4 regions of the Dechloromonas sp. ARDL1 genome follow, and region 3 is predicted to be linked to each of the others. Evidence: riboswitches for the same ligand, from Rfam matches in the RefSeq annotation. Region 3 holds a riboswitch; each other region holds the start of a gene.
The links. Region 3 has a riboswitch for cobalamin ahead of AB6Q56_RS20000 (TonB-dependent receptor). Riboswitches for the same ligand answer to the same signal wherever they lie in the genome.
Positions count from the first base shown of each region.

Region 1 (6,998 bases), 600 kb from region 3:
CGACCCGGCCATAGCAGATACCGGTATCGATCAAGGGCGTGGGATGGCGGATTAGGTGGAGGTGCATCGAAGTAATTTACAAACTATTGAGTCGGTTTTCGCCCCAATACCGACGGTCAAGCCTTTGGGAAACTGACCTTCAACTAAATATGTCTCATCAAAATAGACCAAAGAAGGGTGGCGACAATGCCGAATATGCTGATTGCTACCATCCAATTGATCTTGCTTATGGTGCGCCGACGTTCCGAATTTACGGTACCCATATCCTGACGAAATTGTTCCACTTCCTTAAGTGCCTTTTCAGGGTTGCTGAGAATGCCACCTGCGGATGAATTTGGGTCTTTATAGTGATCGAGAAATTCATGAACTCGCCGGGCAGCCTGATTAAACTCATTTGAGAACATCGGGTTCCATTCATGGCTCATGCCAGTATTTTGTTGCCAAAGGAGCCTAGCGATTGCGTAAACAGTCTCTGGCTCTTCACTTGCCCCATTCAACGGTATGGGAATTACTTTTCGTTTTAGAACGCCAAGCCCAAAAACAGCCAATACCCTATCCGTCCAATGGATGTGGCCAACTCCTTTGGCGTAGTTCTCAACTTGAAAATTCAGCGTATTAGTTGTAGTGCCTCGAAGCGTGATCTGTTGAAGATTTATTCCACCAACTTCGCACCATGGAACAATTCCGTGTAATGGCGTTTGAAAGCCACGGATACTGAGCACCAGAGCTGGTTTTCCCATGCCGGGGAATATTCGAAATAAAGCAAGAAAAACAAATGTGGCCAATAAGACGCTACCAACAAACATTCCCCATCTGGGTTCGGCGGCAGAAGCGGAAGAGTAAGCAAACAAAACGCTCGCGATTAGCATTAGAAATGTAATCAGAACATTTGTGCTGCTGGTTTTCACCTCCAGGGATTTTCCATTTTCCCAAGGAGCTTTCGCCAGAGCTTCGACCCGAAATTTTATTTCCTTGGCATGTTTCTCTTGGAGTAATTTCTCTCGACGCTTATCTAAAGAGTACGCAAAATAGCTAATGGCAGCTCCGGCAAGCCCAATTGCCAACATAGCGGGATACTCGCGTGCTAAGGCTATCCCTATCCCGAGCAATAACAATCCGATGACAGCTAAGAGAAGCGCGAAAAATTTGATCATATACAGGACATTGCTTACGGGTTGGGTAGCCGCAAAAGTTGAGGTTACAGATTGATACCAAAGTCATGCATTAAATCACATGGGATACCAACTGCTTTTCTTCTCGTTCGAGTTAATTGTGGCTGTCTGCCGTGAAGCAGACTTCTGGATGGCTGATTGTGGCCGAATCTCGACATCCGCTATACAACGGCGTTAAGACGCAAACGCCACCCAGTTCGCCACCAAACCCAGATAAAACCCGATCTCGGCCACCTGCTGCACCGCCCCCAGGCAGTCCCCGGTATACCCCCCCAGCCAGCGCCGGAATTTCCCGACCAGCCATAGCGTCGCCACGGCAGCCAACGCAACACCGGCCAGCACTTTCCACCACGGCAACAACACCAGCGGCGCTGCGGCGAAACACAACGCGACGAGCAGATTGCCGCCGGACATCCGCGTCGCCAGCGGTCTGGCCTTGCTCGACGCGTCTTCGCGCACGTAGTCCATGGTCGCCAGCAGCATCGTCGCGCAGAAGCGGGAGACGGCGTGGCCGGCAAGCAGGGCGACGGGGACCAGCGCCGGGTCGAGCGACGTGAGCAGCACGAACTTGCCGAGCAAGGCCAGCACCAGCGCGACGACGCCGTAGCTGCCGACGCGGGAGTCCTTCATGATGTCGAGGATGCGTTGTTTTTCCCAGCCGCCGCCGAGGCCGTCGGCGGTGTCCGACAAGCCGTCTTCGTGGAAGGCTCCGGTCGCGTACAGCGTCGCCGCCATCGACAGCAGGACGGCGACAGACTGAGGCCACAGGTGCAGGGCCAGCCAATAGACGAGCGCGCCGATGCCACCGACCAGCAGGCCGACAGCCGGGAAGTAGCGGGCCGAGTGGTTGAGCGCCTCGGCCGAATGCCCGACCCAGCCGGGTACCGGCAGCCGCGTGAAGAAGCGGATGGCACCGAAGAAATATTCCAGTTCGCGACGGATCATGTTGCAGCCCTCGATTCCCGCCCACGCCTCAGGCAAGCCTTGAGACGGGCGGGGGTTTGCCTGGGTAAGCGGCTTATTCCTTGTCCGAGACGCCGGCCGATTCGAAGCTGGCCATCTCGTTGAGGAAATTCACCGCCGCCTGGACCAGCGGGTAGGCCAGCGCGGCGCCGGTGCCTTCGCCGAGGCGCAGGCCGAGATCGAGCAGCGGTTCGGCGCCCATGGCGAGCAGTTGCGTGCGGTGGCCGGCTTCGGCGGAGCGGTGACAGAAGACGCAGTAGTCGAGCAGGGCCTGGGCGAGGCGCGAGGCGACGAGCGCCGCCGAGCCGACGATGAAGCCGTCGATGAGCAGGACCATCTTCGCTTCGGCAGCAGCGAGCATGGCGCCGACCATGGTGGCGATCTCGAAGCCGCCGAATTCGGCGAGCACGGCGAACGGATCGTTGTCGCCGCCGCCGTTGCGGTAGCGCAGCAGCGCCTGTTCGAGCAGGTCCTGCTTGCGGGCGAGGCCGGCGTCATCCAGACCGGTACCGCGCCCGACGCATTCGGCCAACGGCAGGCCGGTCAGGCAGTGGGTGAGCAGCGAGGCGGAGGCGGTGTTGCCGATGCCCATTTCACCGAAGCCGACGACGTTGCAGCCGGCCGCTGCCAATCCGAGGACGATGCCGGCGCCCTGCTCGATGGCTTGGGCGCACTGGGCGACGGTCATCGCCGGTTGCTCGATGTAGTTGGCGGTACCCGGTGCGATCTTCAGATCGATGAGCCCTTCGCGCTCGCCGCCGAAATCGTGCGCCACGCCGGCATCGACCACCGACAGCCCGAAGCCGTTCTGGCGGGCGAAGACGTTGATCGCCGCGCCGCCGGCCAGGAAGTTCTCGACCATCTGCCAGGTCACGTCCTGCGGGTAGGCCGACACGCCGGCCTTGGCAGCACCATGATCGCCGGCGAAGACGAGCATCTGCGGGTTGTTCAGGCTGGGGGTCAGCGTCTGCTGGATCAGACCGATTTTCTTGGCCGTCTTTTCGAGCAGGCCGAGCGCGCCGAGCGGCTTGGTCTTGCGGTCGATCTTGTGCTGCAGGGCGGTGTCGATGTCGCGGTTCGGGGCCGCGATGTTGAACTGGTGGTCAAACGAATGCATCCGATTCTCCAAAAGCAAAAGGGCCTCGCGGCGACGTTGTCCAAACGCTGCCGCGAAGCCCTGTCCACAGGCTTCCATTTTCAAGAAACGCCAACAACATGAAGCGAAGCGTTCCTGGCTAGGCGCGCCGCTGAAGGCAGTACAAAAAGTACGGCAAGGCAGCACAACGACGCCAGGATCATTTTGTTGGCGTTTTCGACACGTCTTCTGGCTCTCGGATCGTCCGTTCGCCGCGCCTTCCCGCCGGGTCTGTTTCCCCTTGGCAGTGACATCTTGCAGCGACCGTCCCCGATTACAGCGGCGGGCCCGCCCCGGAATTGAGTCCAACTCGCACCGGGTTCCGTATTGTCGAAGCGGCGATTATAGCGGTTGCCGCCCTGCCCGCCTTCACCCACAATGCCGCCCATGAAAGAACTGATCCTCGGCGGCGCGCGCTCGGGCAAAAGCCTGCTCGCTGAAAAGCGCGCCCAAGCATCCGGACTCAAGGTCATCTACCTTGCCACCGCCCAGGCCCTGGACGGCGAGATGGCACGCCGCGTCGCCCACCATCGCGAACGGCGACCGGCCGAATGGGGCTGCGTCGAGGAAACCCTGCACCTGACCGACCGCCTGCACGACCTGGCCGCGCCGGATACCTGCATCCTGGTCGATTGCCTGACGCTGTGGCTGTCCAACCTGCTGTTTGCCGGAAAGGCCGCCGCGCAGGCCGAAGCCGGCGAGGCCATCGACTGCCCGCTGTTCCGCACGCAGACCGCAAACCTGATCGAAGCGCTACCAACGCTGCCGGGGCACATCATCCTCGTGTCGAACGAAGTCGGCTGGGGCATCGTGCCCATGCACCCGGTTTCCCGCCTGTTTGCCGACGAACAAGGCCGTTTGAACCAGCGCGTCGCCGCCGTCTGCGACCAGGTAACGCTGGTCAGCGCCGGACTGCCGCTGCAGCTGAAACCCCGCTGAGATACCGGCTTGTACCGCCGGTCACCCGACCGGCGGCAACGGTTCCCTCCTCCCGCCGGCCGGCGTATGCTTGCGCGCAAAGGGACAACCGCCATCGGCAATATAACGATATGCAAAAGCTGCTCGACATTCTGGCGTCAGGCATCCACGACGCAAAAAATCAGCTGTTCCAGGCCGAGTCGACGCTGATCGAGGCGGAAAGCAAACACGGCATCGATCTCGGCGAAGCGCGCTACGCCATCGAGGCCGCTGCCCAGCGCCTGTCGCGCACGCTGACCGCCTACCGGCTCGGGCGCCACGACCAGGCGCTGGCCGTCGTGCCGACCGTGGTCTGCGACCTTTGCGACGAGGTTGCCCTGGCCCAGCGCCATCACCTTGCCGCCGCGCAGATCCGGCTCGAAATCGACTGCCAGGCCTTCGACGAATGGCCGCTCGACCGCGACCTGCTGACCGACATTCTCAACAATGCTGTCCAGAACGCCGGGCGTTTCGCCAAGAGTTGCGTCCGCCTCAGCGCGGCGATGGACAACGGCGGCTTGCTGCTGCGCGTCGAGGATGACGGCCCGGGCTACGCGGAACTGCCACCGGCCGGCGGCACCGGGCTCAAGCTGGCCAAGACGCTGGCCGCCCTGCATGCGCGCAAGGAGCGGCACGGCCACCTGCATCTGGACAACGGCGGTCCGCTTGGCGGTGCTCGCTTCACGTTGTGGCTGCCATGAGCAACCTCTACGCCAAGAAACGCTTCCTGGTCGTCGACGACATGCCGACGGCCCGCGATGCCCTGCGCACGGTCGCGCAGAACATCGGCGCCTTTTCGGTCGAGTTCGCCGCCAATTATCAGGACGCGCTCTATCGCATCCGCAACAATACGCCGGACGTGATCCTGTGCGACTACATGCTGGGCGAAGGCCGCTCCGGCCAGCAACTGCTGGAGGAACTGCGCCGCTTCAACCTGCTCGCCGACGAAAACATCTTCATGATGGTGACCGGCGAGCAGTCTTACGAGCAGGTCGTTTCGGCCGTCGAACTGGTGCCGGACGACTACATCATCAAGCCTTTCTCGCCGGAGAAACTGCTCCTGCGCCTGGACCGCATCGTCGCCAAGAAAGAGTTCTTCAAGGATTACTACCAGGCCAAGCGCAAGCAGGAATATGCCGAGGCGCTGGCCATGCTCGCCCAGAAGCGCGACAGCGAGGCGGGCCGCCCCTATCGCTTCGAGATTCTCCGCCAGCAGGCGGAAACGGAAATGGCCAGCGGCGATGCCAAGACCGCCGAAGAGACCTACCGCGCCATCCTCAACAACTACGAATTTCCCTGGGCCCGCGCCGGCGTGGCGCGCAGCCTGCACAAGCAGGAGCGCCTGAGCGAGGCACGCGAGGAAATCGAGCGCGTGGTCAGCAACACGCCAACGTTCTTCGATGCCGCCGATCTCAAGGCCAGCATCTGCATGGCCCAAGGCGAAGCCGAAGAGGCGCAGCGCGTACTCGACGAGGTAGCCAAGAAGACCCCGCGCAACTACTTGCGCAAGCGCCTGCTGGCCGAAGCCGCGACCCTCAATGGCGACGATGAGGCTGCGCGCGCCGCGATGGCCGACGTCATCGCCAACGACACCATGCCCGGCGCCGTACAGCCGGAAGACCGGCTCGCCCTGGCGCGCAGCCAGGTCAACGCCAACGACCTGATATCGGCGGAAAAAACGCTGGTCGGCCTGAAGGAGTCGGAACTGCAGAACCTGACACTCGATCTGCAGGCCAGCTATGCGGCGCTGCTGGCGATCTCTTCGCCCGGCAAAGGCAAGCCGCGCTTTGCCGGCCTGCGCCCGGCGCTGATGTCGGCCGCACTGGAATCCACGCCGCGCCTGGACATCCTGCGCGCCGCGCTGACGCTAAGCGACCATGAGTTGGCCGACCATCAGGCCGAAACCCTGATGGAGGCCGACGACGCCAAGAAGACCTTTGGCAGCACGCGCAAGCTCTACGCCCTGCACGGACGGGAAATGGATTTCCGCAACATCCAGAAGCAGGTCGCGCTCAAGCGCATCAAGCACGAGACACCCGCCGCCTGAACGGCGGCACCCTTCAGCGCGGCAGCCAGGGGGCCAGCTTCGACCAGTCGAGCGCCGCCTCAACCGAATCGGCCAGCCGATCCAGATCGGCCTCGCGCCGGGCGGCGAAATCGACGGATTGACTTTCGGTCATGCCGGCCCAGGCGAGCAGGGCGCCGAGTGCTTCCGGATGGTCGAACACGCCGTGGCAATAGGTGCCGAGTACCTGGCCGTCATCGGAAATGGCGCCATCTTGCCGGCCATCGGCCAGTTCGACGGCGGCAGCAGCCAGCCCCGCGCCGCGCGTCACGCCGAGATGGATTTCGTAGCCGGTCATGGCCGGATTTCCGGGCAGGGCCAGGCGACCGCTCACGTTGCGCAACTGCTTTTCGCTTTCCAGCGTCGTTTCAACGTCGAGTACCGCGAGGCCCGGCGTGCTGCCGGCCCCTCCCTCCAGGCCAAGCGGGTCGTGAATCGTCCGGCCGAGCATCTGGTAGCCGCCGCACAGACCGATGACCTTGCCGCCATAACGCAGGTGCTTGCGGATCGCCCGATCCCAGCCCTGCGTGCGCAGCCAGTCGATGTCGGCCCGCACCGCCTTGGAGCCGGGCAAGACGATCAGGTCGGCCGCCGGCGGCGCTTCGCCCGGCCCGACCCAGCGGAAGTCGACTTCCGGATGCAGGCGCAGCGGGTCGAGATCGTTGTGGTTCGAGGTACGCGGATAAGCGGGCGCAACGACCTTCAG
Region 1 covers NZ_CP168939.1:3,439,986-3,446,983, forward strand. The annotation lists gene cobC (alpha-ribazole phosphatase family protein) at 1-67, opposite strand, end outside; gene AB6Q56_RS17075 (hypothetical protein) at 144-1,154, opposite strand; gene AB6Q56_RS17080 (adenosylcobinamide-GDP ribazoletransferase) at 1,347-2,117, opposite strand; gene cobT (nicotinate-nucleotide--dimethylbenzimidazole phosphoribosyltransferase) at 2,191-3,252, opposite strand; cobalamin riboswitch at 3,433-3,662, opposite strand; gene cobU (bifunctional adenosylcobinamide kinase/adenosylcobinamide-phosphate guanylyltransferase) at 3,649-4,209, shown strand; gene AB6Q56_RS17095 (sensor histidine kinase) at 4,320-4,928, shown strand; gene AB6Q56_RS17100 (response regulator) at 4,925-6,274, shown strand; gene AB6Q56_RS17105 (cobyric acid synthase) at 6,288-6,998, opposite strand, start outside.
Region 1: another riboswitch for cobalamin. It lies ahead of cobT (nicotinate-nucleotide--dimethylbenzimidazole phosphoribosyltransferase); the one in region 3 lies ahead of AB6Q56_RS20000 (TonB-dependent receptor).

Region 2 (6,998 bases), 1.9 Mb from region 3:
GTCCATCTCGAAGGCTGTCGCGTAGCGCGCTTTCAGTTCTTCCGGCACGCGGTCGATGCGGGCCAGCGAGCCGTCGAAGTATTTGAGGTCGGCGACCATCACTTCGTCCCACAGGCCGAGCGCTTTCAGGTCGCGCACCAGGGCTTCGTTGACCACGGTGAACTCGCCGGAGAGGTTGGATTTGACGTAGAGGTTTTGATAGGCCGGCTCGATGCTGGCCGAGACGCCGACGATGTTGGAGATGGTGGCGGTAGGTGCAATAGCGACGCAGTTTGAGTTGCGCATGCCATGGGTGGCGATGCGCAGGCGCAGAGCCGCCCAGTCGAGGCGGGCGCTGCTGTCGACCTCGACGGCCTCCCCTCGCCCGGCTTCGAGCAGGCCGATGGAATCGAGCGGCAGGATGCCCTGGTCCCACAGGCTGCCGGTAAAACTGGAATAACGGCCGCGTTCGCTGGCCAGCTCGGTGGAAGCCCAATAGGCGTGGAAGCAGACGGCTTCCATGCTGCGGTCGGCGAATTCGATGGCGTCCGCCGAGGCGTAGGCCAGGCCGAGCTCATATAGGCAATCGGCAAAGCCCATGATGCCGAGGCCGACCGGGCGGTGGCGCAGATTGGCGTTGCGCGCCTTGGGCGTGGCGTAGAAGTTGATATCGACCACGTTGTCGAGCATGCGCATGGCCGTCTGGATGGTGCGGGCCAGCTTGGCCTGGTCGAGTGCGCCGTCCTTGAGGTGGGCCAGCAGGTTGACTGAGCCGAGGTTGCAGACGGCGGTTTCTTCGTCGGAGGTGTTCAGCGTAATCTCGGTGCACAGGTTGGAGCTATGAACGACGCCGACGTGCTGCTGCGGCGAGCGCAGGTTGCAGGCGTCCTTGAAGGTGATCCACGGATGCCCGGTCTCGAACAGCATGGTCAGCATCTTGCGCCACAGCTGCACGGCCGACACCTTCTTGTGCAGGCGGATCTCGCCGGCGGCGGCCCTGGCCTCGTAGGCTTCGTAGGCGGCGGCGAAATCGGCGCCGAACTTGTCGTGCAGATCGGGCACGTCGGAAGGCGAAAAGAGCGTCCATTCGCCGCCGGCCTGCACGCGCTGCATGAAGAGGTCGGGAATCCAGTTGGCGGTGTTCATGTCGTGCGTGCGGCGGCGCTCGTCGCCGGTGTTCTTGCGCAGATCGAGGAATTCCTCGATGTCGAGGTGCCAGGTTTCGAGGTAGGCGCAGACCGCGCCCTTGCGCTTGCCGCCCTGGTTCACCGCCACCGCCGTGTCGTTGACCACCTTGAGGAAGGGAATGACGCCCTGGCTCTGCCCGTTGGTGCCCTTGATGCGGCTGCCCAGCGCGCGCACCGGCGTCCAGTCATTGCCCAGGCCGCCGGCGTATTTCTGCAGCAGCGCGTTTTCCTTGACCGCCTGGTAGATGCCGTCGAGGTCGTCGGCCACCGTCGTCAGGTAGCACGACGACAACTGCGAGTGCAGCGTGCCGCTGTTGAACAGCGTCGGCGTCGAGCACATGAAATCGAAGCTGGAGATCAGGTCGTAGAACGCGATGGCACGGGCTTCGCGGTCAATCTCGTTGAGCGCCAGGCCCATGGCGACACGCATGAAGAAGATTTGCGGCAACTCGATGCGGCGACCGTCGATGTGCAGGAAGTAGCGGTCGTACAGGGTTTGCAGGCCGAGGTAGCCGAACAGGTGATCGCGCTCCGGCTTGAGTGCGGCGGCCAGGCGGTCGAGGTCATAGTCCTTCAGGCGCGGGTCGAGCAGCTCGGCGGCGATGCCCTGAGCGATGAATGTCGGCAAATAGTCGCGGACCACCGCAGCAGTGGCGTCCGGCTCCACCGGCTGGCCAATGGCTTCGTCCATCAGGCTAGCGAGCAACAGGCGGGCGGTAGCGTAGTTGTAGCCCGGCTCGCGTTCGATCAGCGTGCGCGCGGCGAGGATCAGCGCCTGCCTGACCTCGGCCAGGGCGACACCGTCGTAGAGGTTCTTCAGCGCATGGTCGAGGATGCTACGGGCCGACACGCCCTCGCCCAGCCCGGCGCAGGCCGCTTCGCAGGTTTTCAGCAAGGCGGCGACGTCGAGCGGGCGACGCTCGCCGTCGACCGTCACATGCAGCGCCGGCACGCCCTGCACTTCCGCCTGCGCGGCTCGCTCGGCGGCGCGGCGTTCGCGGTAAAGCACGTAGGCGCGGGCGACGTCGTGTTCGCCGGCGCGCATCAAGGCCAGTTCGACCTGATCCTGGATGTCCTCGATATGCACGGTGCCGCCATCCGGCAGGCGGCGGGTCAGAGAGCGGACGACAGTGTCGGTCAGCCGGGCGACGACTTCGCGCACCCGCGACGACACGGCGCTCTGGCTGCCCTCGACGGCGAGAAAGGCCTTGGTCAGGGCGACCGAAATCTTCTCCGGATGGAAGGCGACAACGGCACCATTGCGGCGGATGACTTGCAGGGCGGCAAGCGCCGTTTCGCTGGCCGAATAATCGGAAATGCGGGCTAGGACGTTCGAGGACACGACGACTCTCCGGGATGAGGGGCGGAGAATCGAAAGAGCGTGCCGGACGCAGGACGAACGCCGGCGCGGGCCAGGCCCGAGACGGCAAACGACGCACGAACAAAGACGAGCAGCAACACGCAAAAACCTTTCGTCAGGGACACCCCGCCCCATCGTTGGTTGGAAGGACGTTGCGGCAGGTCTCCTGGCTCTCGGCTCAGCGCGTTTCGTCCGCCTTCCCGGTAAGAACCAGTGGCTAGAATGGCGAAACGCTCGCCGATGACAGTTGCGGGGGCAGCCCCGGATTTCAGACCTTACGGCCCGGCACCGGATTCCCTTTTAATCCCCTGACGGGGAACCATCAACTTTTTCAGACTACCGTTCGTTGCGGGTCGGTGTCAACAAGAACACTACCGGTAGTAGTCAAATAATTGTTATGCACTAGCGGCAGTATCCAGTCGCCCAAACAGCGCTTTGCGAACCACTTGAAAAATCCCTCTGTCACAAATAATAACAATTCCCATTTGCAAATAAGCAAAAACCCCTTATGATGAGAAACATTCTCATCTACAGGAGGTGCCATGAACAGCCTGATCGCCCATGTTTCAATTGCCGCCCTGCTCCTCGGCACGGCGCTTCTGACAGCCTTTCCGTTTTGAAAGGAGGCACCATGCCATCCCGCGAAATCTGGGCCGGCGCCCTGAGCCTTCTCCTGCTGCACGAGGAAACCGGCTGCGCCCACTCGGCCCACAACGCCGCCCGCCTGCTCGACCAAATCTGCGATGCGGACGATGTCGACGACGACACCCGCAAGCTCTGCGAACGCGCCAGCGCCCGCCTGTCCTGCCAGGAGAGCCGCCATGCTTGCCCCGCTTAAGGATCGCAGCGTCCTCGCCCGATCAGGCGAAGACGATGACCCGGAAGAAGATACGGAAACCATGTTGCGCAATGCCCTTCGCGAAGCCCGCCAGGCCCTGCGGCGTGCAGCCACCCGAGGCGTTCGCCAGACCGTGGCGCTGACCAACGACATCAATCGCCTGAGCGAAGAAAACCGGCAATTGCGCCAGCGCCTGGAAGAACTCGAGAACGGCCAGAGCATCGTCGCCCTCGGCCAGCAATTGATGGCCTTGCGTGCCGAAAACGACGCCTTGATCGCCGCCGCCCGCCGGGTCTGCGACCTCAACCACGGCCTGCGTACCGCCCATGGCGAATGCGAGCGCCTGAGGGCGGCGCGAGAACAAGCACTCGACCATCTGCAAACCGGCATCTTCCAAAACGCCCACGCCTGATATCCCCAGCCAGCCCCCCGGGAAACCCGGTCAGCCAGCCAATCGCCCTCACTGGAGCCTGACCATGCTCGATCATCCCTTTCATGTTGCCGGTGGCCTGTTCATCGCCAAAAAAGCCCTCGGCCCAGAAATTGACGCCAGCTTCCTGAAGCGTCCGCAGGCCGAATTGCCGGAAACGGCGAGTTCGTCGCGTCGCCGCCGCCTATGGGAAATTCCCCATAAATTCCACTGCCCGGTCATCGGCACCTGCTTCGCGGTGAATGAGCTGCGCCCCCTGATGCACAAGGTCATGCATCTGCCCCGCGACACCAGCGACTTCGTTCTGCACACAACCGCCGTCGGTGCCTGCGAGACCCGCACGGCGCTCGCCGGGCTGTTGCACAAGACGCTGGAAAAACGCTACGCCTTGATCGTTCGCCGCTTCGCCGCCAGCAAAACGGCGGAAGGCGTGCGCCGCCATTGGCAGGAAGCCGTCGCCAGCGGCATGGAGCTGCCCGGCGCCCTGTGGGCGGCGTGGACGCACCCGGCCTGCGACAGCCTGCTGGAGCACGAAATCTACGGCGACATCCACATGATCCAGCACCAGGTCGGCACTGGCACGCGAACCGATCTCAAGACACTACAGGCGCTGCGCGCGGAAAATGCCGAGCTGCGCCGCCAGGTCGACAGCCTACGCCAGGATGCCGAAGCGGCGCGCAACGAAAAGGCCGGCGAGACCCGCGCGCTGGGCGAGCGCCTGACCGAATTGCGCGCCGAGCAGGCCGGGCGGGATGCCTGTATCGCCCGTCTGTCGGCCGATCTGGCCAAGCTGCGCGACAGTGTTCCCGAACTGCGCCAACGCCAAGCCCTGGCACGCCGCGCCGAGGATGCCGAGGCCCGGGCCAGCGCGCTCGTCGCCCAATGCCGCGAACAGGCGGAAACGCTGGAACGCCTGCGCCGCCGGCTCGACGAACTCGAAAACAGCGGCCGCACCGCCGATACTGTGGCAACGCAACCTGCAAATGCCGACCTGTCACGCGAAAACGCCGCCGAATCCCTCTACGGCAAGTGCGTACTGTGCGTCGGCGGTCGTTCTGGCGCCATGGATGCCTACCGCGATGCGGTCGAGCGGCAGGGCGGGCGTTTCCTGCACCACGACGGCGGGCTGGAAGAAAGCCTGCACCGCATCGACGGCGTGCTGGCGGCAGCCGACCTGGTCATCTGCCAGGCCGGTTGCATCAGCCACAACGCCTATTGGCGCGTGAAGGAGCAATGCAAGCGGACCGGCAAGCCCTGCCTCTTCGTCAAACGCGGCGGCGTCTCCAGTTTCGGGCGGATTCTCGCTGATCTGTGCGGCGAAGAAACCGCAGACGCCGCTAGCGACTGAGCATCAGTGCGCCAACAGCTGCATAGCAAGTGCACAAATGCCCAATTGCTTGTTGACAATAATTCTCATTACTTAAATAATACGAACCATTCTCGTTTGTCTTTACATCATGAATAGCCAGCCCAAACCGCCCGCCCAGAACTTGGCCAACGCACCAGACGCCCAACGCCCGCGCATCGATAGCGGAACGCTCATGCGTGGTGCCCCGACTGTCGAGATCGAACACGCCGGCCAGCGTTACCTGCTGCGTGTCACCCGTGAAAACAAGCTGATCCTGACCAAATAATTTTCCTCCGTTGTAAACCTCTCGTTCCCATAGCCAGCAAGCCGCGCGCCAGCGAGCCAAGGGTTTTTTGCAGTGCTCTGGGGCGACTCTCGAGTCCGAACACATGAGTTACGCCCTCTCCCGTCCCACCACAGCCCGCCGCAGCGGCCTTCTCGGGATCGTTATCGGCACCCACATCGGAATCATCCTTATCGTCATGGCCAGCAAGACGGTCGTACCGCAGATCATGGAAATGCCGCTGATCGTCGACCTGATCCAGCCGGCTCAGGAAAAACCGCCGGAAGCCAAGCCGCTGCCGGTCGTCAAGCCGCAACCGGTACGCCAGCAACCAACGCCCCAAAAGCACGTTCCCGTCGTCGAAGCCACGCAAAGCACCCTGCCCGCTCCCGCCGCCCCCGTGGCGACGCCGCCCGAGGTCAAGCCGGCGCCCCCCGCCCCGCCCGCCCCCGAGCCGGTCGTCCAGGCCCGTTTCGATGCCGACTACCTCAAGAACCCGGCCCCGCCCTACCCGCCGCTTTCCCGCCGCATGGGCGAAGAAGGCAAGGTCATCCTGCGCGTCTCGGTCACCCCGGCCGGCACGGCCGAAAGCGTCGAGATCAAGACCTCATCCGGCAGCCAGCGCCTCGATGAGTCGGCACAAAAGACCGTCCGCACCTGGAAGTTCATCCCCGCCAAGCGCGGCAGCGAAGCCGTCCAGAGCTTCGTCCTCGTCCCGATCATTTTCAAATTGGAGCAATAAACATGCAGGAAACCGTACCAAACGCCTTCGGCTTTGCCCACCTGTGGGCGTCGGGCGACCTCGTCTCGCATAGCGTCGCCTACATCCTGGCCGCCATGTCGATCGCCAGCTGGTACCTGATCCTGGCCAAGGCCTGGGACTGGTATCGCACCCGCCGCGCTGCCAGCGCAGTGGCCGGCTTCTGGGCCGCCACCAGCGTCAGCGAAGGCATCGAAAAGCTGCGCCAGGGCGGTGAAGACAGCCCCTACGCCCAGCTCGCCGAGCAGGCCAATTGCTGCAACCACGAATGCGAGGCCGTCACCGGCCGCCTGGCTTCCCGCTTCGATCCGGCCGAGCAGATGGAACGCGCCCTGCGCCAGCAGCTGTCCACCACCCAGGCCGGCATGGAAAACGGCCTCACCCTGCTTGCCACGACCGGCGCCACCGCGCCCTTCGTCGGCCTGTTCGGCACCGTCTGGGGCATCTATCACGCGCTGGTCGCCATCGGCATTTCCGGCCAGGCTGCGCTGGAAAAGGTCGCCGGCCCGGTCGGCGAGGCGCTGATCATGACCGCCGCCGGCCTCGCCGTCGCCCTGCCCGCCGTCTTCGCCTACAACGCCTTCACCCGCGCCAACCGCGTCGTGCTGGCCGATCTCGACGCCTTTGCTCACGATCTGCACGCCTTCTTCACCGTCGGCAAGCCTTTCGTCGCCAACAGTGCCCAGATCCACCCGATGCGCGCCCGCGCCGCCACGGGGGCCGCATAACATGGCCATGGGCTCGTTCAATTCGAGCGGCAGCCAGATGCCGACGGCCGAAATCAACATGACGCCGCTGGTCGACGTGATGTTG
Region 2 covers NZ_CP168939.1:2,148,178-2,155,175, forward strand. The annotation lists gene AB6Q56_RS10570 (ribonucleoside-diphosphate reductase subunit alpha) at 1-2,508, opposite strand, end outside; cobalamin riboswitch at 2,666-2,865, opposite strand; gene AB6Q56_RS10575 (hypothetical protein) at 3,158-3,364, shown strand; gene AB6Q56_RS10580 (hypothetical protein) at 3,348-3,776, shown strand; gene AB6Q56_RS10585 (DUF2325 domain-containing protein) at 3,841-5,142, shown strand; gene hemP (hemin uptake protein HemP) at 5,252-5,428, shown strand; gene AB6Q56_RS10595 (TonB family protein) at 5,532-6,167, shown strand; gene AB6Q56_RS10600 (MotA/TolQ/ExbB proton channel family protein) at 6,170-6,913, shown strand; gene AB6Q56_RS10605 (ExbD/TolR family protein) at 6,915-6,998, shown strand, end outside.
Region 2: another riboswitch for cobalamin. It lies ahead of AB6Q56_RS10570 (ribonucleoside-diphosphate reductase subunit alpha); the one in region 3 lies ahead of AB6Q56_RS20000 (TonB-dependent receptor).

Region 3 (6,998 bases):
GAACAAGCCCCACATCATCTTGCCGGCCAGGGCAAGCAGAATGCCCGCGAACACGCGCTTCAGCGTCTTCACCGGCAACTGATGGGTCAGGCGGGCTCCGATCGGCGCGGTCAGCATGCTGACCGCCGCCACGCCGACTACCGCCGGAACATAGACGAAGCCCATACTGCCCGACGGCAGACCACTCACCGCCCAACCATTCCAGATATACCCCAGCGCACCGCCCAGCGCGATCGGAAATCCGATCGCCGCCGAGGTACCGATAGCGTTCTGCATTTTGACGTTGCACCAAGTCATGAACGGCACCGACAGTACACCGCCCCCGATGGCTACCAAGCAGGAAATGAAGCCGATCCCGGCCCCCACTGCGCCGGTGGCAAGGGCACCCGGCAATTCGCGGTGCGGCTGCGGCTTGAGGTTGATGATCATCTGCACCGAGACGTAGCAAATGAACAGGGTGAAAATCAGGGCCAGCGCCTTGGTCGGCACCAGGCTGGCCACATGCGTGCCAATCAACGTACCAGCGATGATGCCCGGCGTAATGCGCAGCACGATGGGCCACAGCACGGCGCCGTGGGCATGGTGCGTACGGACACTAGAAATCGAGGTGAAGAAGATGGTCGCCATCGATGTGCCGAGTGCCAGATGCATGACTTCGCCCACCGGAAACGCCTGGGCGGTGAACACCATGACGAGCACCGGCACCATCAAGGACCCGCCGCCGATACCGAGCAGGCCGGCAAAAAAACCGGCGAATGCGCCAAGGGCAATGTAAGCCAGCCACCAGATCGTCATCGCAATCCCATCAATTGTTCGGTAATGAAAGCCCACTCGTCTGCAGCGACCGGCGTGATCGACAAACGGTTACCGCGGGCAAGGAGGCGCATGTTAGCAAGTTCCGCATGCGCACGCAGTTCGCCCAGTGACAGATAGCGTGTCTTGCGCACGAAACGGACATCGCGCAACAACCAGCGAGGCTTCTCCGGCGGGGATTTCGGGTCATGGTAAGGGCTGGATGGATCGAACTGGGTCGCATCCGGATAAGGCTCCGAACATACCTCGCAAATACCGGCAATACCGGGCTCGGCGCAACCCGAATGATAGAAGAGCGCCAGATCGCCGATTCTCATCGCATCGCGCATGAAATTGCGCGCCTGATAATTGCGCACCCCGAACCATGGAACAGTGCCCAGACGTGCCAGATCGTCGATGGAAACTTCATCAGGTTCTGACTTCATCAACCAGTACTGCATTGCTTGAATCCCGGAAATGAAAACGGGCGGCAGACGAATCTGCCACCCGTTTCTCTTACTGCAAATACAGGCCCCCGCGAGTGCCGTCAGGCCGGCATCCTGAACCTGGGTTCAGAGTGGCTGCTTTCCTCCCGCATCAGGCACACTCGATAAAGAGCGCGCACAACAGCGGTTTCAACGGTCCGCAACCGATGCCAATCAGCATTGGTTCAAGGAATGTATGGCCTTAACAAACACCGCAGGGAACACTCGGCGGGTGACGCCAGAAACGCCGGGAATCAGATGTCCAGACGTTGCTGAGGCGCCAGCACGGCATCCAGCCGCGCTCCCATGTCTCCGATTCTACGCTTCGTTTCGGAAGTATCAACCGCTTCCGCAAACTCTTTTTGCTCACCCGTTGCGGCTCCCGAAAGATGCTCGTGGGCGATGTTGAGCGCAGCCATGACGGCAACGCGTTCAGCGATGGTGTTCTTGGTACGCTGGGCGATCTCGCGCATCTTGTCGTCAACCAGATCGACCGCAGCAAGCAGTGCATCGCGCTCTTCGGGTGCGCAGGCGACACGGTACTCGCGCCCCATGATCTTCACGTCGAGGAAATTCGGCTCCAGACTCATCTCAGGCATCCTCGGGAATCTTGTCCATCAGGCCTTCGAGACGCTCGCGCGCAGCGGTCATGGTCTGACGCAAATGCAACCGCTCGGCCTCGGCAGCGACCATCTGGTTTCGCAAAACCTCGTTCTCGGCACGCAACTGGTGAACCAGGGCGATTACCTGCTCGATCTTGGCTTCAAGCGATTCAATTTCAGCGTTCATGGCGCGCACTATAGAGGCTAAAACGCCGCATGGTCAAGGACTAAGCCTTTATTCTCAAAGTGGTTTATAGCACTGTGCCGCAAATCGGCAGATGCCTCGGCGCCAAGATAAATGTAAAATGCTCGCCGTCTCAGGTGCTGCAGGAGGATTCTCCAACTGCAGTTAAACGGGAAAGCGGTGCGTCTCATAACAGACCATTCCGCTGCTGCCCCCGCAACGGTAAGCAAGTGCGGGCGTATCACGAGGCCACTGGGGTTTTCCTGGGAAGGCGATACGTCAAGACTTGCAAGCCCGGATACCGGCCTGACACGCCCATTGGAAGCGCCACGGGGAAGTGGCTTGTGCCCGCCCTCGGCCATCCCCTCGCGCTTTCCGTTCAATACTGATCCGGTATGCGGGGACGCCTGCCGGGAAAGGAAAGTCATGCATCCGATTCGTCATCGTGCTGCCGTTGCAGCCGCCATTTCCGTACTTGCCGGCCAAGCTCAGGCACAATCCAGCGAACTTGACACCGTGGTTGTCACTGCAACCCGTTTTGCTGAAGCTGATCCCAAGATTCCAGCCAACGTATCCGTCCTGACTCGCGACGATCTGCGTAATATTCCCGCCACAAACCTCCCGGAACTGCTTAAATCGGTTGCCGGCATCGAAAGCCGCCCTCTTTATGGCCCCTTGGGCATGGACGCCACTGTGGACATGCGAGGATTCGGTTCGACCGCAACCAGTAACACGCTGATTCTGGTCGATGGGATGCGCATGAACCCAGCCGACATGGGCAGCATCATCTGGTCGGCCATTCCACTATCCGGCATCGAGCGCATCGAAATCATGCGGGGATCGGGTTCGGTACTGTATGGCGACGGCGCCACCGGAGGTGTCATCAACATCGTCACCAACAAATCGGCAAAGCCGCGGGCAAATATCGCCGCCACGATGGGCAGCAGGCACTTCCAAAGCCTGTCCGGCGAATTCGGCACCGGTGGTGAAAGGGGATACTTCAATCTTTTCGCCAGCGAAGCATCGACCGATGGCTACCGCCAGAACAGCCAACAAGATCAAAAGGTGGCCAATGGCCGGGCGGGTCTCTGGCTGGGCAACGGGGAACTATTCGTCGACTATGCCGCCTATCAGGAATCGGCAGGACTGCCCGGCAATCGTCTGAGCGCCGCCTACCGGAACGATCCTCGCGGCACAGCAACACCGTATGACACGCAGGAGCGTGATGGCTACAAGATTCGTCCGGGTGTCAGCTATCGCTTGGGCAAAGACGTAACTATCGAAGCCGAAGTGGGCGTCGATCACCAGAATCTCAAGTCGAGCTATGTGAAATCGTCTTATTTCAGCGACCGTACTCGCGACACCGTTTCGTTTACGCCTCGAGTCCGTTGGCAACACGGCCTGATGGGACAACAGAGCGAAACCGTATTCGGATATGACTACTACGACAGCAGCGTCAGTTCGATCAACCGAGGAAGCCCCAACCAAGGGGCTGCGCAAACGAGCGCGGCCTGGTATTTCCAGAACATCACGAGCCTGACCTCCAATCTCAACCTGACAACCGGCTATCGTGAGCAAACCGTCCGGCAATCCGCCTACCAGGATGCCTACGCTCCCTGGTTCTCGCCAACCATGTCAGGCAACTCGACACGCACGCGCAGCGCCTACGACGTCGGGATCACCTATGCGAAGGAAACCTGGCGCGTCTTTGGCAAGACCGGCAAAACCTTCCGTTTCGCCAACACCGATGAGCTTTTCGGCTCCGATGCCTTTGGCACGCCTGTTTTTGCAGGTGATCTGCGCCCTCAACACGGCACCATCCATGAAATCGGCGGACAAATCCGTGGCTCGACAACATCGCTCAGGGCATCCCTTTACCGCCTCGACCTGAAAGATGAAATCGGCTACGACGGAGCCCTTTTCGCCAACACCAACTTCGCACCCACCCGCCGTGACGGAATGGAAGTCGAGGGTGATTGGCAAGTCAACGGCCTGCTGACCCTGAAGGCAAACTACGCCTATATTGATGCGAAATTCCGTGAAGGTGCCTACATGGAGAAGGCCATTCCGCTCGTCGCGCGCCATCAGGGCAACGTTCAAGCCATACTGAAAACCGGCAGCTTCGGGACTTACTCCGCAATAGTCCATCACACGGGCGAACGCCGTTACGGAAGTGACTTCGACAATACCCACGGCACCCTCGGCGGATACACAACACTGGATTTGCAAGCCACCTGGGACTTCAAACCCTGGCAAGTCAGCGCCAAGCTGATGAACGCTACCGATAAAAAGTACTCTCCGTTTGCCGGCTATTCTGCATTCAGAAGCGATACGTACTACTACCCAGCAGATGGCCGGGCCTTGTTCGTAACCGGCCGATACGCCTTCTGACACTGACGCAATGCCCACCCGCCAACGCGCCACCCTGATTCTCGCCAGCCTCGTGCTGTTGGCAGGCGTGAGTTTCGGATTTGCGCTGACGGCGGGTAGTTTCAAGGTTTCCTGCGCCGACGTGCTCGCCGCGCTGCTGGGCGGTGACGGCGGCGGTAGCGAGATCGTATTGCAGCTGCGCCTGCCGCGTGCCATTGCCGGCTTTGCCTGCGGAGGCTTGCTGGCGCTGGCCGGGGCGCTGATGCAGGTGCTGTTGCGCAACCCGCTGGCCGACCCTTACGTGCTGGGTATTTCCGGTGGTGCCGGGGTAGGTGCGATGTTCGCCATCATGATCGGTCTGCCGCTGCTCGGCATCGATGGGCTGGCTTTCGTCGGTGCCCTCGGCGCGATGTTCGTCGTCTTCGGGCTGGCGCACGGCGACGGCAGCTGGACGCAGACGCGCCTGCTGCTGACCGGCGTCATTGTCGCCGCCGGCTGCGGTGCGCTGGTCGCGTTGATGCTGGCCATCGCCGAGGAGCACAAGCTGCGCGGCATGCTGTTCTGGCTGATGGGCGACCTTGGCCAGAGCGCGCAGTGGTGGCCGGCCCTGCTCACACTGGGCGTCGCGCTGGGGCTGGCCATGCCTTTCGCCCGCGAGCTGAACCTGCTGTCGCGCGGCATGATGCAGGCGCAGGCGCTGGGCGTCGCGGTAGACCGGCTGCGCTACGCGATCTACCTGCTCGCCTCATTGGCAACCGCCGCATCGGTCACCACGGCCGGTTCGATCGGTTTCGTCGGCCTGGTCGTACCGCATCTGGTGCGCCTGGCCACCGGCAACGACCAACGCCTGCTGCTGCCGGCCTCGGTGCTGGCCGGCGGCTCGCTGCTGGTGCTCGCCGATACGCTGGCCCGCACGCTGATCGCCCCGCAGCAGCTGCCTGTCGGCGTCTTGACGGCACTGATCGGCGTGCCGGTCTTCCTCTTCCTGCTGTCGAGGCAGCCGAAATGAGCGCCCCACTGCTCGAAGCCCGGCAACTGCGCGTCGCAGTCGGCGACAAGACGATCATCGACCACCTCGACCTCAGTCTCGCGGCTGGCGAACGCCTGGCCATCCTCGGCCGCAACGGGGCCGGCAAGTCCACCCTGCTGTCGACGCTGGCCGGCCTGCGCAAACCCGCCGGTGGGGCGGTGCTGCTCGACGGCGAAGATGCGGCTTTGCTGCATCCGCGCCAGGCGGCGTTGCGCCGGGCCTGGCTCGGCCAGTTCCAGAACGACCCGTTCGGCTCGACCGTGCTGGAAACCGCACTGACCGGGCGCCATCCGCATCTCGGGCGTTGGGATTGGGAAAGCACGAAGGACGCAGACCTCGCCCGCAGCGCCTTGCGGGCGGTCGGCCTGGCCGGCATGGAAGGGCGCCAGATCCATACCTTGTCCGGCGGCGAGCGCCAGCGCCTGGCCATCGCTACATTGCTGACCCAGGCGGCGCCGCTCTACCTGCTCGACGAACCGCTGTCCCACCTCGACCTCAACCACCAGATGGCCGCCCTCGAACTGTTTGCCGGCGCGGCGCGCGACGGCGGAGCCGGCGTCGTCATGGTCCTGCACGACCCGGCACTGGCCCACCGCTTCTGCGACCGTGCCCTGCTCGTTTATGGCGATGGACAAACCAGCCTGGGTACCGTCGACAACATCCTGACGGCGGCAACGCTGTCCGAACTCTACGGCTACGGCCTGCGGCAGATCGAAGATCGCGGCCATCGCTGCTTCATCCCGGAATAGAAAAATGACCGTGACCCACGAACAACGCATGCAGAAAAAGAAAGCCGTCGTCGATGACAAGATCGCGGCAGCGCAGGAAGAGCGCGGCGTGCTGGTGATCAACACCGGCAACGGCAAGGGCAAGTCGAGCGCGGCCTTCGGCGTCGTCGCCCGCGCCTTGGGCCATGGCCTGAAAGTCGGCGTCGTCCAGTTCGTCAAGGGCCGCTCGGATACGGGCGAGGAAGCGTTCTTCCGCCGCCAGCCGGATGTGCAATGGCACGTCGGCGGCGAGGGCTTCACTTGGGAAACCCAGGACAAGGAGCGCGATGCGCGGGCCGCACAGGCCGCCTGGGAAGTGGCCTGCGGCCATTTGAGCAATCCGGAGATCGGCCTCGTCGTGCTCGACGAAATGACCTACGCCTTCAAGTACAGCTGGCTCGATCTCGAGGCCGTCATCGCCAAGCTGCTGGCGCGCCCCCTGATGCAGCACGTCGTCATCACCGGCCGCGCCGCTCCCCAAGCCCTGCGCGATGCCGCCGACACGGTAAGCGACATCGGCATGGAAAAGCATGCCTTCCAAAGCGGCATCAAGGCCATGCCCGGCCTCGAATTCTGAAGCCAGTCCGATGAAAACCCTGTGCCGCCTGGCCCTGTACGGCCTGCTCTGCCTGATCGTCACGGCCAGGGCCGGCGACATCGACCTGCCGTCCGAAGTCCGGGCCGAAGCCAGTATTCAACGCGGCGAACGCGATGGTTACTGGGAAAAAGTGCTGATCGTCCGCCTCCCCGAGGCACGCCGAACGCTCT
Region 3 covers NZ_CP168939.1:4,038,915-4,045,912, reverse strand. The annotation lists gene AB6Q56_RS20025 (sulfite exporter TauE/SafE family protein) at 1-801, opposite strand, end outside; gene AB6Q56_RS20030 (enoyl-CoA hydratase/isomerase family protein) at 1-2, shown strand, start outside; gene AB6Q56_RS20020 (EVE domain-containing protein) at 792-1,253, opposite strand; RNA gene ssrS (6S RNA) at 1,321-1,501, opposite strand; gene AB6Q56_RS20010 (cell division protein ZapA) at 1,532-1,867, opposite strand; gene AB6Q56_RS20005 (hypothetical protein) at 1,869-2,066, opposite strand; cobalamin riboswitch at 2,182-2,387, shown strand; gene AB6Q56_RS20000 (TonB-dependent receptor) at 2,580-4,454, shown strand; gene AB6Q56_RS19995 (FecCD family ABC transporter permease) at 4,465-5,442, shown strand; gene AB6Q56_RS19990 (ABC transporter ATP-binding protein) at 5,439-6,212, shown strand; gene cobO (cob(I)yrinic acid a,c-diamide adenosyltransferase) at 6,217-6,807, shown strand; gene AB6Q56_RS19980 (adenosylcobinamide amidohydrolase) at 6,818-6,998, shown strand, end outside.

Region 4 (6,998 bases), 200 kb from region 3:
CAGTCGCTCACGCTGCTTGTCGCTGACACCCTCGCGGCGCATCAGGTAAGCCATGCCGGTAATGGCATTCAAGGGGGTCCGGATTTCATGGCTCATGTTGGCCAGGAAAGCACTCTTGGCGCGATTGGCCGCCTCGGCGACCTCCTTGGCGACCGACAGCGCCTGCGTCCGGTCGCGCACCAGATCTTCGAGATTCTCGCGATGGCTGGCCAGTTCCTGCTCGACCTGCTTGCGCTCGGTGATATCGCGTGCGCAGCCAACCGTACCGATCACCTTGCCATCGGCATCGACAAACGGGGCCTTGTGCACTTCGAGACAGAGGAAGCGCCCGCGCACCGTGCCCGACTCCTCGAACGAGGCGGCGAGCCCCCGCGCCAAGGTCACCTGGTCGGTATCGACGCACAATTCGCCAAAGGTGTGCCGCTCGGGGTCTTCGGGATGGCGCTCACGCTCCCGTTCGGCAAAGTACAGGTCGGTTCGCCCAATCGGTTCGTCGGTATCCCGGGCACACAGCAACTGCTCGGCCATGGCCTTGTTGACGAAAAGATAGCGCCCATCCAGCCCCTTTGCCCAGATCATGTCCGGCACGTTGTCGCACATCAGGCGCAGCAGGTTGGCCAGGCCGGTGGCGCTGGCTTCGCTCTCGCGCAAGGCCGCATCGGCGAGGCGGCGCTCCGCCATCTCATCCTCCAGGCGCATATTGGCGGCGATAGCCTGCATGGCCCAATTGGCATTGATCGTTCCCTTGCGCAAGATGGCGCCCACCAGTAGAAATAGTGCGACGGCCAGCCACAGGAACATGACCTCGCCGGTTTGGACCGCCAGGTACAAATAGCGCAAGCCGAGCGGGATGGTGATCGACAGCCCGAGCGTCAGGAAATAGGACGGCATGGCGGCGTAGGACAAGGTCGCTATCGTGACGATCGCCACGATCAGCGTGAATGCCATGCCGTGCTCGAAAAACCCTGCCGTCGCCGGCACCAGAAAGGTGGCCAGGGCACAACTGCCACCGACCAGCAGCCCGAAGGCGTAGCGCCGATGCAGGTAGCGCTCGGCGTTGTCGGAAGTCAGCCCGACCCGTTTGATATGCGCCTCGTAACGGGACATCGCCAGCGTGACCAACAGCACGAAGATCATCCAGCCGACCGCCCAGTCCCGCGCCAGGCCGGCATGCACCAGGACGACAACGAACAGGCCCGAGGAGGCGGCAATGCTGAGCATGTTTCCGGCGGCGTGATCGAAAAACGTGCCGATGCAAATCAGGCGAAGACGTTCTTCGAACGACAATTTCCGGTCCGCCTCCCCAAAAGCGGGCCGCAACAACAGATCGTGAGACATGAATGTCCTCTTGTGGTTGATTCAATGGCGCCCCTCAAGCCCGGGGGCGGTTTCGATTCTATGCCAATCGCAAAACCAGAAATACTTCGCTCAGGCAACCTGTCGTACGCCACCCAGCGCCAGCCAGCCACGTAGCACACGATAGCCGACCCACAGGCCGAGCAGGACGATCAGGATCCAGGCGATGGGAATGCCGATGATGGTGATGATCAGCAAACCATAAACCACCAACCAGAGCAGCGTGAACCAGAAGGTGCGAATCTGCCAGACGAAGTGGCTTTCCAGCCACGTGCCGGCGACGTCGCTGCGCTTCAGGTAATTGAGGAAGACGGCGACCAGCGATGGCAGGCCGAAGACGAAACCGCCGGCGACGGTTGCCGACGAGGTGACGCCGATGACCACGGCCACGGCATGCAAACCGTAGATGACATGGGTCAACTGGACCAGAGACGGGCGAACACCACGCAGATCGGGAGAGGGGACAGGCTCGTTCATAACGATTACTCCGCCAGTTTCTTTTGCATGAGCAGCGCGTTGCCGGCTGCCGGATCAAGCACGTAGGGCGCGAAACCCGCCCGCCGATAGGAGGCCATCGCCCGCATGTTGCTGGAAAGAACCTCCAGCGTCAGCTTGCAGCAACTGAGTTCCCGGGCGCGCGTTTCGGCCCAGGCCAGCAAAGCCTGGCCGATCCCGCGCCCACGGTGTCCTGCGCGCACGATGAGATCGTGAACATTGAGCAGCGGCATGGCCGCGAAGGTGGAAAAGCCGGCAAAGCAGTCGATCATGCCGACTGCCTCGCCATCCAGCCAGGCCAACGCGCCATGGAAGCCGGGCACCGCCTTCAGGGTGTCGACCAGATGGATCTTGGCGTACGCTGAAAGACCATCGCCGCCACCCATCGGATCACGAGCGTAGTGATCGAGCAGGTCGAGAAAGGCCTCGACGTGGCTCAGGTCGGTCAGATCAGTCGGGGTGATGACAAGACGGGCATGCATGGTGGGTGATGCCAGATGGCTGAGAAAAGCACCATATTAAGCGCCCGCCCGCCACGGCTCAACCCATCGCGAAAACGGTCTCCGTTCCCTCGTCCCAGCCATCCCACAGAAAATCGTCGGCCCTGGCGTCGGCGATCAGGCGCAGGGCGTAATTGACCTGCTCCTTGTAGAACTCGCAGAAGGCGCCGGTCCTGTCCATGCCGCCGTTCATCTCGAAGGCTTCAGCCGGGCACGGCGAACCGCAGAAATGACGGATCGCGCAATCGCCGCAGGGGCTGAAACGGTCGACATCACGGCTCGTCACTTCGCGGAAGGCAGCTGAATCCAATGCCGCCTCGACGCCACCGGTCAGCAGGTTGCCGCCGTTGAAGCGCGGCAGGCCGATGAACTCGCTGCACGGATAGAGGCTGCCGTCGGCAGCCAGTGCGAAAAAGGCACGACCACCGCCGCAGGGCGAAATGTCGCACATCAGGCGACGCGCCGTCGGGGCCAGGATACCGATCAGGATATTGGCGAAGTTGGCGACCATCAGTTTGCGGCCGGTTTCCCGGTACAAGGCGTGGGTGCGGTCCAGCGCGGCAAAGAAGGCCTTGGCCAATTCACCGTCGGCCGGCTTGACACCGCGTGCCCCGGGCAGCGTGCAGCGTACGGTGTTGAGCATGCAGGTCGGTACTTCATGGGCGTGGAACAACTCGACCATATCGGTCAGGTAAGGCAGGTTCTCGGTCGTGCAGGTCGTGATGACGCTCCACGAGCCGTAACCGCGCAATTTTTCCATCGCCCGCAGCACCTTGGCGTGCACGCTCTTGCCGCCCCAGGTCAGCCGGGTGGCGTCGGTGATCTCCGCCGCCGGGCCGTCGAGCGACAGGCCGATGCTGACATTGCGCGAAGTCAGGAAATCGAGCGCCGCGTCGTCGAGCAAGGTGCCGTTGGTCTGCACGCCGAAGACGAAATCGTCCCTGAAAACATCGATCGCTGCGAAAACGGCGGCCCGATTCATCAGCGGCTCGGCGCCGTGGAAGATGGCGCGCGGCTTGCGGCCTTCCGGCATCACCGAGCGGAAGTAGTCGCGCAACTTGCCCAGCGAGGTGAGCAGGGTGCCGACCGGCATGTGCCTGCCGGCGCTGCGCTGGCTATCGGGCAAGTAGCAGTAGGTGCAGTCGAGATTGCAGCGCTCGGTCGGGTTCAAATAAACGCCGGAGGGCTTCAGGGCGAAGCGCAGGGCATGCAGTTCCTGGCGGAATCCCTCGGCTTTTTCGCGATAGGCGGCGAGCGTCGCCGGATCGAGTCCCGCACCGACCTTGTTCTTGTCGACCAGCGCCCAGAATGCGGTATCCGGGTCGGTCAGCGCGGCGTAGGTCGCGTGCCCGATGTCCACGGGCTGGAAATGCGGGGGGCGCGTCGCCCCCTGGGGCAGTGCCGCGGTCATTTAGCCGCCTTCCGGTCCATCAGCACATAGTGCGAGAGGCCGATACCATCCGGATTGCAGCGCTTGCGAATGGCGATGGTCGGGATGGCCGGCTGTGCCTGCAGCGTGGCGCTGGCCTGGGTTTCAATGGTGCCGGGTGCGACTTGAGAAACGATCTGGGACATTTTCCACTCCTCGGGAAGACAAAAACAAAAAGGGCCCCGGCTGAGTACACGCTTGTCACATGCGCTCAGCCGGAGCCCTTGCCTTGGCTCCAGTCAGGAATCGAATCGTCTTCTGGCTTCCGGATCAGCCGAAGCGCTGCGCCTTCCCGGCGAGGTAAGCCTCGCAAGTGGCTGGTCTGGCGACCGTGCAGTCTTCGTCCCCGGTTACAGCGGCGGGCCCGCCACGGATTCGCACCGTGTTCCGTATTTCGATTCCAACAGGAGGGCGGATTCTCTCAAAGCCCCGAACAGCGGGTCAATTCGTCCTAAATATCTAGTTCCTGCCACATGGCATCGACGCGTTTTTTGACGTCGTCATCCATGACAATGGGCCGCCCCCACTCGCGATTCGTCTCACCCGGCCACTTGTTGGTCGCATCCAGCCCCATCTTGGAGCCGAGACCGGCGACCGGCGAAGCGAAGTCGAGGTAGTCGATGGGCGTGTTGTCGACCAGCGTCGTGTCGCGCGTCGCGTCCATGCGCGTCGTCATCGCCCAGACCACTTCCTTCCAGTCACGGATGTCGATGTCGTCGTCCACGACGATGATGGTCTTGGTGTACATGAACTGGCGCAGGAAGCTCCAGATGCCGAACATGATGCGCTTGGCGTGGCCGGGGTACTGCTTCTTGATACTGACGATGGCCATGCGGTACGAGCAGCCCTCGGGCGGCAGGTAGAAATCGACAATTTCCGGGTACTGCTTCTGCAACAGCGGCACGAAGACCTCGTTGAGCGCGACGCCGAGCACGGCCGGCTCGTCGGGCGGCTTGCCGGTGTAGGTGCTGTGGTAGATCGGATTGCGGCGCATGGTGATGCGCTCGATGGTGAATACCGGGAACTCGGCCTGCTCGTTGTAGTAGCCGGTGTGGTCGCCATAAGGGCCTTCCATGGCCATCTCGCCGGGGTTGATCACGCCTTCGAGGACGATCTCGGCCGAGGCCGGCACCTGCAAGGTCGAGCCGAGACACTGGGTGAGCTCTGTCTTGCCGCCGCGCAACAGGCCAGCGAACTGGTATTCGGACAGCGAATCTGGCACCGGCGTCACGGCACCGAGGATGGTCGCCGGATCGCAACCAAGCACCACGGCCACCGGGAACGGTTGCCCCGGGTTGGCCAGCTGGTGGTCGCGGAAATCGAGCGCGCCGCCGCGATGCGCCAGCCAGCGCATGATCACCTTGTTCGGCCCCAACACCTGCTGGCGGTAGATGCCGAGGTTCTGGCGGGTCTTGTGCGGCCCGCGCGTGACGACCAGGCCCCAGGTGATCAGCGGCGCGATGTCGCCCGGCCAGCAGTGCTGGATGGGCAGGCGCGACAAGTCGACGTCCTTGCCCTCCCACACCACCTCCTGGCACGGCGCATTCGACACCCTCTTCGGCGCCATGTTGAGCACCTGCTTGAGGATGGGCAGCTTCTCCCAGGCGTCCTTCAGGCCCTTGGGTGGTTCCGGCTCCTTGAGATAGGCCAGCAACTTGCCGACCTCGCGCAGCGCCAGCACCGATTCCTCGCCCATGCCCAGCGCCACGCGCTGCGGCGTGCCGAACAGGTTGGCGAGCACCGGAATATCATGCGCCCGGCCCTGCGTCGTCGGCTTCTCGAACAGCAGCGCCGGCCCGCCGGCGCGCAGCACGCGGTCGCCGATCTCGGTCATTTCGAGATGGGTATCGACCGGCATGCCGATACGCTTCAGATCGCCGGTCTTTTCCAGTTGCGACATGAAGTCGCGCAGATCATGGTATTTCATCGCGTACGGTACGAAAAATGGCAGCCGACACAGGCCGCGGTCAGTTTGGGTAACTGGGCCAGCGCCTTGTCGCGATCGCCGGTCTTGGCGACGGCGGCAAATTCGCTGACCGCCTTGTGACCATCCATGCCGATACCGTGCATGGCCGGCGGCATGTGCGGACCGGGACGAGCGTCGAAAGGCTTGCTGCGGTGCTTGCCCATGGCCGAGACGCCGAGCTTGGCTTCCGCCACCTCGCCGGCCTCGCGCACCTTTCCTTCGGCCATCAGCGTCAGCACCTCGTTGACGGCTACCAGGTTGTCGAGCATTTCCTGACGCAAGACCTCCTGCGCCGGCTCGGGCAGCTTGGCCAGTTGGCGCGCATCTTCGGCCATGGCTAGCGTCGAGGCCAGGGCCAACAGGGAAAACAGGGCTTTCATCAGAGACTCCTTCCGGAAATCAGGAAATCGAGCGCGATACCGGCGAAGATGGCGGCACCGACCCAATTGTTGTGCAGGAAAGCCTTGAAGCACGGCATGCGCTCGCGGCCCCTGATCCAGGTGTAATGCACGCCCATGATGCCGGCCGCAACGGCCAGCCCGGCATGAAAGGCCCAGCCCAGATGCAGGCTGTAGCCGACCCAGCCGATGACGCCCAGCGTCACCGCATAGCATGCCATTACCGCCGCCACGTCGTAGCGGCCGAAGGTGATGGCCGAGGTCTTGATGCCGATCTTCAGGTCGTCATCGCGGTCGACCATGGCGTATTCGGTATCGTAGGCGACCGCCCAGAAAACGTTGGCGAGCAGCAGCCACCACGCCTCGGCTGGAACGCCGCCCTGATGCGCTGCATAGGCCATCGGGATGCCAAAGCCGAAGGCGATGCCCAGATAGGCCTGCGGAATGGCCAGAAAACGCTTGGTGAAGGGGTAGCTGGCGGCGAGAAAGAGGGCCGGTACGGACAGCCAGATGACCAGCGGCTTGCCGAGCAGCAGCACCAGTACGAAGGAGGCGACGCACAATCCTGAGAAGAGCCACAGCGCCTCGCGGGTACTCACCTTGCCCGCCGTCAGTGGCCGCTCCTTGGTGCGTTCGACGTGCTTGTCGAAATCGCGGTCGGCGAAGTCGTTGATCACGCAGCCGGCAGAGCGCATCAGCACGGTGCCGAGCACGAACACCCAGAGCACCATGAAATCCGGACGCCCCAGGGCTGACAGCCACAGGGCCCACAGCGTCGGCCAGAGCAGGAGCATGATGCCGATCGGCTTGTCGAGCCGCATCAGCTTTTCGTACAGGTCGAGTTTTTCCTTGAG
Region 4 covers NZ_CP168939.1:4,242,702-4,249,699, reverse strand. The annotation lists gene AB6Q56_RS21025 (response regulator) at 1-1,338, opposite strand, end outside; gene AB6Q56_RS21020 (DUF4870 family protein) at 1,429-1,833, opposite strand; gene AB6Q56_RS21015 (GNAT family N-acetyltransferase) at 1,839-2,333, opposite strand; gene cbpB (peptide-modifying radical SAM enzyme CbpB) at 2,392-3,762, opposite strand; gene cbpA (modified peptide precursor CbpA) at 3,759-3,926, opposite strand; cobalamin riboswitch at 4,015-4,218, opposite strand; gene ubiD (4-hydroxy-3-polyprenylbenzoate decarboxylase) at 4,232-5,707, opposite strand; gene AB6Q56_RS20995 (cytochrome C) at 5,704-6,126, opposite strand; gene ubiA (4-hydroxybenzoate octaprenyltransferase) at 6,126-6,998, opposite strand, start outside.
Region 4: another riboswitch for cobalamin. It lies ahead of cbpA (modified peptide precursor CbpA); the one in region 3 lies ahead of AB6Q56_RS20000 (TonB-dependent receptor).